One region of the Granulicella sp. L56 genome, then DNA from elsewhere that is predicted to be linked to it. Evidence: riboswitches for the same ligand, from Rfam matches in the RefSeq annotation. Region 1 holds a riboswitch; each other region holds the start of a gene.

Region 1 (3,250 bases):
TAGGCTTTGTCGAAGTCTTCGCCGTAGAGGTCGGTCAGGTGCGGAACATCCTTTGGATCGAACAGCGACCACATGCCATCCTCGTCCGAGCGGCGCATGAACAGATCTGGAATCCAGTTCGCCAGGTTCAGGTTGTATGCCCGTCGAGCGGCGTCGCCGGTGTTGTCGCGCATCTCTAGGAAAGATTCAACGTCTGCGTGCCATGGTTCGAGATAGACGCAGCACGCTCCCTTCCGTTTGCCTCCCTGGTTTACCGCCGCGACCGATGAATCCAGCGTGCGCAGCCAGGGCACGATGCCATTCGAGATTCCATTGGTCGCGCGAATCAGCGAACCCTCTGCTCGAACGCGATGAAATGCCAATCCGATACCGCCTGAAAACTTCGATAGCAATGCGACTTGTTTATAAGTGTCGTAGATCGAATCGAGCGAATCGGCCGGAGAGTCCAGCAGATAGCAGGACGACATCTGCGAGTGCTTGGTTCCGCTGTTGAACAATGTCGGCGAGCTCGGCATGTAATCGTGCGAGGCCAACAGCTTGTAGAACTCGATGGCTTCGTTCACTCGCACCGATAAGCCTGCCGAAACTCGCATAAAGAAATGCTGTGGCGTTTCGATCACTTGCCGCGTGATGGGATGGCGCAATAGATAGCGGTCATACACCGTTCGCAGACCGAAGTATTCGAAGCGGTCGGAGAAGCGGTCGTCGATGGCGCTGTTCAGCTTGCGCACATTTGCGCCGACAAACTCAGCGGTGTCCATCGAGATGATGCCCTCTCGATGGCCGACCTCAATCGATTGCGAGAACGAATAGATATTCTGCCCGCTTACTTCCTTCGAGATCGTCGCCAGCAGCAGGCGTGCTGCCAACTTCGAGTACTCCGGCTCCTCTGCAATCAGGGCCGCTGCGGTCTGAATTGAGATGGAATCTAGCTCGCGGGTTGATGCGCCATCGAACAATCCGCCGATGGTTTTGCTGGCCACACGGATCGGGTCGACATGGGGCAGACCATGGCAGCACCTCTCCACCGCGCGGACAATCTTGTTAACATCTACCGGTTCCAGCGCGCCGCTGCGCTTGCGAACCTGCATCTGCGGAGCAACATCGGCAGTAGGAAATTGTGGATCAAGGTCAGAGAGCGTCGTCTGTAGAGTCGCCACGGGGAGGTGTCCTTTCGCTCCGGGAAGGTACAGACGGAAGGATCGCCGAGACACACGCCGATCACCCCATCCTCCCCTCGGAGGTGCGTGAATTTTGTGCCATATCGGCACATCTCATGGCAGGTCTTCGGACTTTGCAGGCTGCCTACTTATCCCAGCTTCCCAGCCCGACTTTTAGGTATCGGACCAGTGCTCTTACGGGACGTTCGTTCCTGCTTACCGCTGCGGGGCAGTTCCGGAATCTCACCGGGTTCCCTATTAAACCCGATTTCGCAATCGGGTACCGTGAAGTAAAACGACTATATCAAGCGTATTCCGACGCGTCAACCGCGATATATAGGGGTACCTGTGCATATTTGGAAATCGCGGCATCACGGGGCAAACGGCCTGAATTTGCTGCAATTACGGCCATTCGAATCTGCCAGGCCGTCTATCCTCGGAAGAATTTTTGGCTAACGCGCCGGCGCAGCAGCGAGCAACAGGGAAAAAAAGTGGCCGTGTCCTCGGAAAATCTTCACATCTGTAAAGAGTCACGTCCGCATTGCTAAATCGAAACGCAGATCCATCTCTCAGGGCATCAATTAGATTCTGGAGTCGGCAGGTATGAGCACAACCTTTTCTTCTGTCTGAAAATAGATTGTGGCTGCGAAAGATGTTCCACTGGTAAAGGGAGACTTAAGATGAAAGCTCTTGTAAAAGCTCATGCGAAATCAGGTTTGTGGCTTGAGGATGTTCCCGAGCCGGTGATCGGCATCAACGATGTCCTTATCCGTGTTCGCTATACCGGAATTTGCGGAACCGACGTTCATATCTACAACTGGGACGAGTGGGCGCAGCGCACAATCCCTGTGCCAATGACGATCGGCCACGAGTTTGTCGGCGAGATCGTGCAAGTTGGTTCGAACGTCAACGACTTTCACCCTGGAGATATCGTCAGCGGAGAAGGCCATGTTGTCTGCGGCCGATGTAGAAACTGTCTCGCAGGCAGAAGGCATCTCTGCGCGGCTACCTCAGGAGTGGGTGTGAACCGCCCCGGTGCTTTCGCGGAGTTCATCGCCTTGCCCATGACGAATATCTGGCGCCATCACCCGGATATTAATCAGGAAGTTGCTGCCATCTTCGATCCTTTTGGTAATGCTGTTCACACGGCTCTGTCGTTCGATGTGCTCGCAGAAGATGTCCTGATCACAGGCGCCGGTCCCATCGGCATCATGTGTATCCCGGTCGTTCGCCACGCCGGTGCGCGGCATGTTGTCATCACGGATCCCAATCCTTATCGTCTCGAACTTGCACGAAAGATGGGGGCTACCCTTGCGGTCAACCCAATGGAAACCCCTGTAGCAGAGGTGCAAAAGCAGCTTGGGCTCCAGGAAGGTTTCGATGTCGGTCTTGAGATGTCTGGGAATGCCGCTGCTCTTCGCGAAATGATCTCGAATATGAGTCATGGCGGAAAGATTGCGATTCTCGGCATACCTTCCAAGGAAATGGCGATTGATCTGAGGCAGGTTGTCTTCAACATGCTCACCATCAAAGGTATCTATGGACGCGAGATGTATGAGACCTGGTACAAGATGAGCGTCCTTATCGAATCAGGCGTTGATATCACGCCGATCATCACTCACAGATATTCCTACGCCGATTTCGAGCAAGGCTTTCAGGCGATGATGTCGGGAATGACAGGCAAAGTGATTCTCGATTGGACCAGTCTTTATTCTTGATGCGTCTTTGAGCTAAACGTCATCATGAGCATGGTCCACCGGAATGTCTACGCCGGACCATGCTTTCTGCTGTGTCCAGGGTGCCGCTGGCGCCGACCAGAATGGGTCCGTTGGAGGCAGGCCGAGGGGCAGCCACGCCGCGCTGGCAAGATAGAGGCTTCCAGTTGAAATATAAGTCTCGCCGAGCGAGGGCTGATGCCCCGCAAGTCCAATCTGCAACCATCCGTCTGCTGAAAATGTTCCCGCTGCTGTAAGCGTTCGCCGCTGAACTGCAGTGAGCGCACAGCGAACCTGCTGTGGAAGAACTGCGTCAGGCAGCATATGACGAAGGCTGCAATCCGCTAGCAGGTGAAACGCTCCGCAACGGTAGGT
Region 2 (3,250 bases), on a different contig from region 1:
AGGTGCCGGGATAATTGATGGCGGCCCGGCCGGTGGCGGTGTACCCGTTGGCTCCGCGGATGGTGACGTTGTTGCCGAAGTAAGCGATGTCGCCGTATTGGTCGTAAACGATAGGCTGGCCGACGGGATAGAACTGGACGAGCTGTTCACGCTTGCGGGCGATGCCGTAGCGGACGAGGTTATGCCACTTCTTGATGCGGTTTTCGACGGTGGCTCCGGAGTAGAGGTCCTGATTGCCCTGCTTGCCTGCGGCGGAGATGCCGAAGAAGTCGTGCGCGTTGGGAACGCCGCTGGCCGAGACAGCGTTGCGAAGGGTGAAGCGCGCCTGAGTGTTGGCGGTGATGTTATAGCCGATATTGGCGGCGCTGGTGGAGGAGTGGTACCGGTCGAGGGGAAGCGCGTTGGAGCTGTCGAAGCGAGAGAAGGCTCCGTAGTAGTCGAAGCGGTTGTAGGCCCCGCTGAGGATGGCCTCGTTGCGATAGGTGTGGAAGTTGCCGGCGTCCCCGGAGTAGTTGAGCACGGGGCGAAGGGAGCTGCCACGAGGAGTCGAGAGATTGATGACCGAAGCCCCGGCGTCGGAGCCGTAGAGGACACTGTCGGGGCCACGGTAGAACTCGAGGCCATTGAGTGCGGTGGTGGAGACGTTGCCGAAGTCGAAGACTCCGCCGACGTCTTCGGCGGGAATGCCGTCGATGAGGACCTTGTTGGCGTCGGAGTTGCCGCCACGGACAAAGAGCGAGGCGACTCCGCCGTACTGGCCGGTCTGCACAGCGACGGCGCCTGGCGACTGGCGCAGGTCGTCGACGATGCCAACCTGGGTGACGAAATCGGATTGAGGGATGACAGTAACTGGTGAGCTGATCTGCTGGATGGGCGTAGGGATTCCGGTGGCCGTGACGGTGATGGCGGAGGTAACGGAGGCGACTTCAAGGGTGACGTTGCGGGTGACGACGTCGGTGCGGCCGCCGTAGAAGTCCTGGCCGATGTTGGGCGTGAAGGTACGCGCGGAGGTGAGCAGGATGAAGCGTCCGGGCGCGGTGCTGCGGATCTCGAAGGAGCCGTCGGGGCCGGTGAGCGAGGCGGCGATGGCGCTCTTGCCCTGGACGAGCTGGACGCGGGCTCCGGCGACAGCTGCGCCGAGCGGGTCGGTGACGGTGCCGCGAACGATGACGGCGCGGGCGCAGGGTGCGGCAAGAAATGAGATAGCGGCGAGTGCGGCGAGCGTTCGAAGAGATGACGCGACCGCGGAACGGTGCAGAGGTGCAGGCATGAGTGAAGCTCCTCCATTCCCCCCTCGGGAATGTGGTTGATGTACGCAGACGGAACCGGTCTCCTGACTGACGCGATGCATGATGGCCGTAGGACTTGGCTGCTTCCCTTCCCAATGCGTTGGCATCAGTGGGAGCGGCTGGCTGGCATTCACGCAGCGGTGGTGCGGCTGCGTGCGCGAATCACAGTTGCGGGGCAGTGGCGGAGTCTCACCGCGCTTCCCGAGCATTCCGAATCGGGACAAAGGGTTTAAGTGGAACGGCCGGAGGTACGATGCCAGGCCGCAGGGGAAAAAGGGTGAGGCTTAAGTTTGAGGCATGGGTTGATGGAAGTCAAAAATGAATGCGTAGATCAATGCGTAGATCGAATGTGGACTGACAAGGCCCTGTTGTTTGCGGCCTTCAGGATTCAGGGGTATCGGGCTGATAGGGGCCGCCAGGAACACCCCAGTTCCAGGCGGGCATGGGCGCATCGGCGATAGGGGTATCAGCGGGGAGCGCTGAGTTGATGACGGCAAGACGAGAGCCCCACTCGAGGTAGGCTACGAGGGCAGAGCGGAACTCGGGATCGGAGGGCAGTTCCAGTTCGTCTGCGGTTTCAAGGAGAAGAACAACCCAACGTTGGCGTTGCTGCTCGGTGATGCCTCGACCGAGGTGATGACGGATCATAGCAGCGTGTCCGCCATGAAGTTTGGAGTAATCATCGGGGCCACCCAGCACTTCAGCGATGAACTGGGCCACATGCTGGAAGTGCTCCTTCGGCATCTGAGCAAAGAGAGGCTCAAGAATAGGGTCGGAAGGAACCTTCTGGTAGAAACGGTCGATAAGGCGGTCGATGGGTTCTGAGCCGCCTAGCCATTCAAAGAGCGTGGGGACTTTGGGAGCCATGAGTGGAATTTTAGCGCGAACCAGATCGGTGCGCGATTCTTATGGGATGAGGAGGAGCTTGCCGGTGGTGATGCGGGCTTCGAGGTCACGGTGAGCGTGGGCAGCATCGGCAAGAGGATAGGTGTGCTCGAGGCGTAGCTTGAGCGTGCCGTCGGCGACGGCATTGAGGACGGCGTTGGCTCGAAGTTCAAGCTCTGCGCGGGTGGCGATGTAGTCCTTGAGCGTGGGCCGGGTGATGTAGAGCGAGCCGAGGCCGGAGAGCTTGATCAGGTCAAAGGGCGGGACGGGACCGCTGGAACCGCCGAAGAGAACCATGGTTCCGCGCGGACGAAGCACTTCGAGCGATTTGTCGAAGGTGGATTTGCCTACCGAATCGTAGACGGCGTGCAGACCGGAGGGGCTCGATTTTTTGATCTTCGCGGCAAAGTCCTCCCTGGTGTAGAGGATCACCTCATCGGCCCCGGCGGCACGGGCGAGATCTGCTTTCTCGTCGCTGGAGACGGTGGTATAGACGCGAGCTCCGAGCGACTTGGCCATCTGGATAAAGAGAAGACCGACACCACCGGCTCCGGCATGGATAAGGACCTCGTCGCCGCTGCGGATGGGATAGGTAGAGTGCGCGAGGTAGTGGGCGGTCATGCCCTGCAGCATGGCTCCGGCGGCCTGCTGAAAACTGATAGCTTCGGGAATTTTAACCAGGCGATCGGCGGGGGCTACGGCCAACTGAGCGTAGGTTCCCGGAATAGAACACCAGGCGACGCGGTCGCCAACGTCTACAGTGGTGACGTTATCTCCAATGGCCACAACGGTCCCCGCAGCCTCCTGACCGAGAGTGTAAGGAAGTTTGGCCGGATAGCGCCCTTCCCGAAAGTAAACGTCGATGAAGTTGACACCGGAGGCTTCGAGCCGGACGAGAGCTTCACCGGGGCCGGGAGTTGGCGTGGGGAGATCGCGGAGGAGGAGAGCGTCGGGGCCGCCGGGAGCGAGAATCTGAATGGCTTGCATTCTGGATTGGATGCGAGTGGGGAGCGATTTGCCGTGTCTTTTTTGAGGACGATGGCGACGGCTGACAGTACGATTTATTCGAGGGATTT
Region 3 (3,250 bases), on a different contig from region 1:
GTCCAATTCACGATCGGCTATTCCTGGTGGAAGTAAGACGGGCCTATGAATCCTGACGCGATCATCGAGTGTGTCCCCAACTTTTCTGAAGGTACCGATCCGGCGAAGGTAGCTAAAATCGTCGCGGCGATGCAGGTCGAAGGCGTAAGCCTGCTCGACTGGTCGCTCGATACGGCGCACAATCGCTCCGTCATCACTGTTGCAGGACCACCGGCAGCGGTGATTGCGGCAGCAGTCAAGTCTGTCGGCAAGGCGGCAGAGCTGATCGACCTCACCAAGCAGAAAGGCGTTCATCCTCGCATCGGCGCTGCGGACGTCGTCCCGTTCATCCCCGTCAGCGGCATCTCGATGGCGGAGTGCGCCGTGCTGGCGCGGCAGGCAGGTCTGCTGATATGGAGAACCTACGGCGTTCCTGTCTACTTTTACGGAGCCGCCGCCGCACGTCCCGATCGCGTCCAGCTTGAAGAGGTACGCAAAGGCCAGTTCGAGGGACTGCGTGAAGCAACGCGCCGTGATTCATCCCGCAGCCCAGATATTGGCGGGCCAGGGCTGCACGAGACGGCAGGCGCTTCCGCTGTTGGAGCGCGGAACTTCCTCATCGCCTACAACGTGCATCTGCACCAGCCGGACATCTCCGCTGCACGCGCCATCGCTCGCGACATCCGCGCCTCGAATGGTGGTTTGCATGGAGTGAAGGCTATCGGCGTCGTCGCCAATGGCCGCGCCCAGGTGAGCATGAACATCACCGAATTCCGCATCACTCCCATGCGACACATTCACGCGACGATCCAGCATCTCGCGCAGCGGCACGGCGTTCTCATCGACGACGCTGAACTCATCGGCCTTATTCCCGAAGAGGCCTACGAAGCGGATTCGGAGTGGGTAAAGCAGATCACCGGCTTCGATCCTGCGCTCAAAGTTCTGGAGCGGCGGTTGGAGCAGCCGCTCGCGTGGCCTCCGTCTGATGTAAAGTGAAAGATGTGCAGGTGCAAGACCTCGGTCTTGTTAAACGGGAAGCCGGTGAGATTCCGGCGCTGACTCGCAGCGGTGATGGGAACGAACAACGCAAGGCCCTGGCCAAGCACTGTTCTTGAAAAAGAATGGGAAGCGGCGTTTAGTAGGTAGCCCAAAGTCCGAAGACCGGCCCGCCGCCACCACCGCGGAAGAGACGTTGCGTCTCCCACTGCGGCTGCGCTGAGGACACTGGTCTCGAGTATGGGCCGGTTGCCAATGTTCCGTCGACTCCGCTACTGCGGAAGCGACGATGCCTGCGCATAAGGTGGTTCCTTCGTTTCATCAGGAGAGGAACCCACACAATGTTATCGCCTTCACTATCAACTGCAAATCCTGTAACCGCAAATTTGGGATATCCACGTATCGGTCGCCATCGCGAGCTTAAATTCGCGCTGGAAGATTTCTGGCGCGGCCGTTTGAGCGAGACCGATCTGCTGGCAACCGCAAAGACCTTGCGACAGCGCAACTGGCAACTACAAAAAGATGCCGGTCTCGATGTCATTCCCAGCAACGACTTCTCGTTCTACGATCAGGTGCTCGACGCGCTGGTGCTCATCGGTGCAACTCCGTCACGCTTCGGCGCTGGACCAGTCACGCTCACCCGCTACTTCCAGATGGCACGCAACAGCAACGAGCAGACTGCCATGGAGATGACCAAGTGGTTCGACACGAACTATCACTACCTGGTCCCGGAGTGGAGCGACGATCTCGCATTCACGCCCTACACGACAAAGCTGCTGGCCGAGTTTGCCGAAGCGAAAAGCCTCGGTATCGCAACCAGGCCGGTCTTGATAGGTCCTATTACCTTGTTGCTGCTTGGTAAAGCCGTCGATGGCATCGATCCGTTGGACCTTTTGCCTCGACTCCTGAACGCTTATCGCAAGGTGCTGGGCGAGCTTGCCGCAGCAGGCGCGGAGTGGGTTCAGATCGATGAGGCTGCTCTCGTCACCGATCTTCCTGAAGGCTATGCCGAGGCGTTTCGCTCCGCCTACGCCGAGCTTGCCAGCGTTCCGCTCAAGCTGATGCTGACGACTTACTTTGGCGAGCTGGGCGACAATCTCGAACTGGCTTGCTCGCTTGGCACTGCCGGATTGCATATTGATGCTGTTCGAGCGTCTGAGCAAGTTGCTGAAGTGGTTGAACAGTTGCAATCGCATCAGACGCTCAGCCTTGGATGCGTCGATGGCCGTAATATCTGGCTCGCCGATCTGAAGGCACTGCATCAGGTCGTTGCTTCCGTTACCGCAAAGATCGGTGCAGAGCGGTTGCAGCTTGCGCCATCCTGTTCGCTGCTGCACGTTCCTTATGACACCGCCGATGAAGACAAGCTCGATCCGCGAGTGCTGAGCTGGCTCAGCTTCGCAAAGCAAAAGGTGGAAGAGCTTGTCCAACTTGCGCAGGGACCTGAAGTAGCTGCCGCAGCCTTTGCGGAGAATCGCCGTCGCCACGAAGACCGTCTTGTCGCAGAGAGCAGCACTAACAAGGTCGTTCGCGGACAGCTCGCCACACTGTCCGAAGGAGCCTTCCGGCGCAAGTCGCCTTACAAACAGCGTGTCACTGTGCAACGGCAGGAGCTTGGTCTTCCTCTGCTGCCGACAACCACCATCGGCTCCTTTCCGCAGACGCAGGAGGTTCGCAAGCAGCGAGCCGCACACAAGAAAGGCACGATCTCGGATGCGAAGTACAACGATTTTCTGAAACAGAAGACCGAGGAATGCATCCGCGAACAGGAGCAGATTGGGCTCGACGTTCTCGTCCATGGCGAGTTCGAGCGCAACGACATGGTCGAGTACTTTGGCGAGCATCTTGCCGGATTTACCTTCACCTCGAACGGCTGGGTGCAGAGTTATGGCTCGCGCTGTGTAAAGCCGCCGATCATCTATGGCGATGTCTCGCGAGCCCGTCCCATCACGGTCGAGTGGAGCAGCTATGCCAACTCGCTCACCACTAAGCCAATGAAGGGAATGCTTACCGGTCCCATCACCATTTTGCAATGGTCGTTCGTTCGCAACGACATTTCCGAAAGGGACGTTGCCTGGCAGATCGGGCTGGCCTTACGCGAAGAGGTTCAAGACCTCGAAGCGGCGGGCATCCGCGTCATTCAGGTGGACGAGCCTGCGCTGCGCGAAGGGCTTCCGCTGCGGCGGTCGGAGTGGCCAGCTTACCTTGACTGGTCGGTCAAAGCGTTTCGGCTGGCTACGTCCGGCGTTACGGATGGCACGCAGATCCATACGCA

What was found. Region 1 has a riboswitch for cobalamin ahead of GSQ81_RS14075 (ribonucleoside-diphosphate reductase subunit alpha). Riboswitches for the same ligand answer to the same signal wherever they lie in the genome.
Region 2: it holds a riboswitch for cobalamin, as region 1 does, so the genes downstream of both, GSQ81_RS04130 (TonB-dependent receptor) here and GSQ81_RS14075 (ribonucleoside-diphosphate reductase subunit alpha) in region 1, are expected to answer to the same signal.
Region 3: it holds a riboswitch for cobalamin, as region 1 does, so the genes downstream of both, metE (5-methyltetrahydropteroyltriglutamate--homocysteine S-methyltransferase) here and GSQ81_RS14075 (ribonucleoside-diphosphate reductase subunit alpha) in region 1, are expected to answer to the same signal.

What each region holds. Positions count from the first base shown of each region.
Region 1 is NZ_LMUS01000006.1:1,516,045-1,519,294, reverse strand. It holds gene GSQ81_RS14075 (ribonucleoside-diphosphate reductase subunit alpha) at 1-1,160, opposite strand, end outside; cobalamin riboswitch at 1,261-1,463, opposite strand; gene tdh (L-threonine 3-dehydrogenase) at 1,841-2,878, shown strand; gene GSQ81_RS14065 (DUF2264 domain-containing protein) at 2,891-3,250, opposite strand, start outside.
Region 2 is NZ_LMUS01000001.1:1,015,517-1,018,766, forward strand. It holds gene GSQ81_RS04130 (TonB-dependent receptor) at 1-1,270, opposite strand, end outside; cobalamin riboswitch at 1,306-1,517, opposite strand; gene GSQ81_RS04135 (group II truncated hemoglobin) at 1,671-2,156, opposite strand; gene GSQ81_RS04140 (quinone oxidoreductase) at 2,196-3,161, opposite strand.
Region 3 is NZ_LMUS01000001.1:442,608-445,857, reverse strand. It holds gene GSQ81_RS01875 (acyloxyacyl hydrolase) at 1-36, shown strand, start outside; gene ftcD (glutamate formimidoyltransferase) at 46-975, shown strand; cobalamin riboswitch at 968-1,164, shown strand; gene metE (5-methyltetrahydropteroyltriglutamate--homocysteine S-methyltransferase) at 1,317-3,250, shown strand, end outside.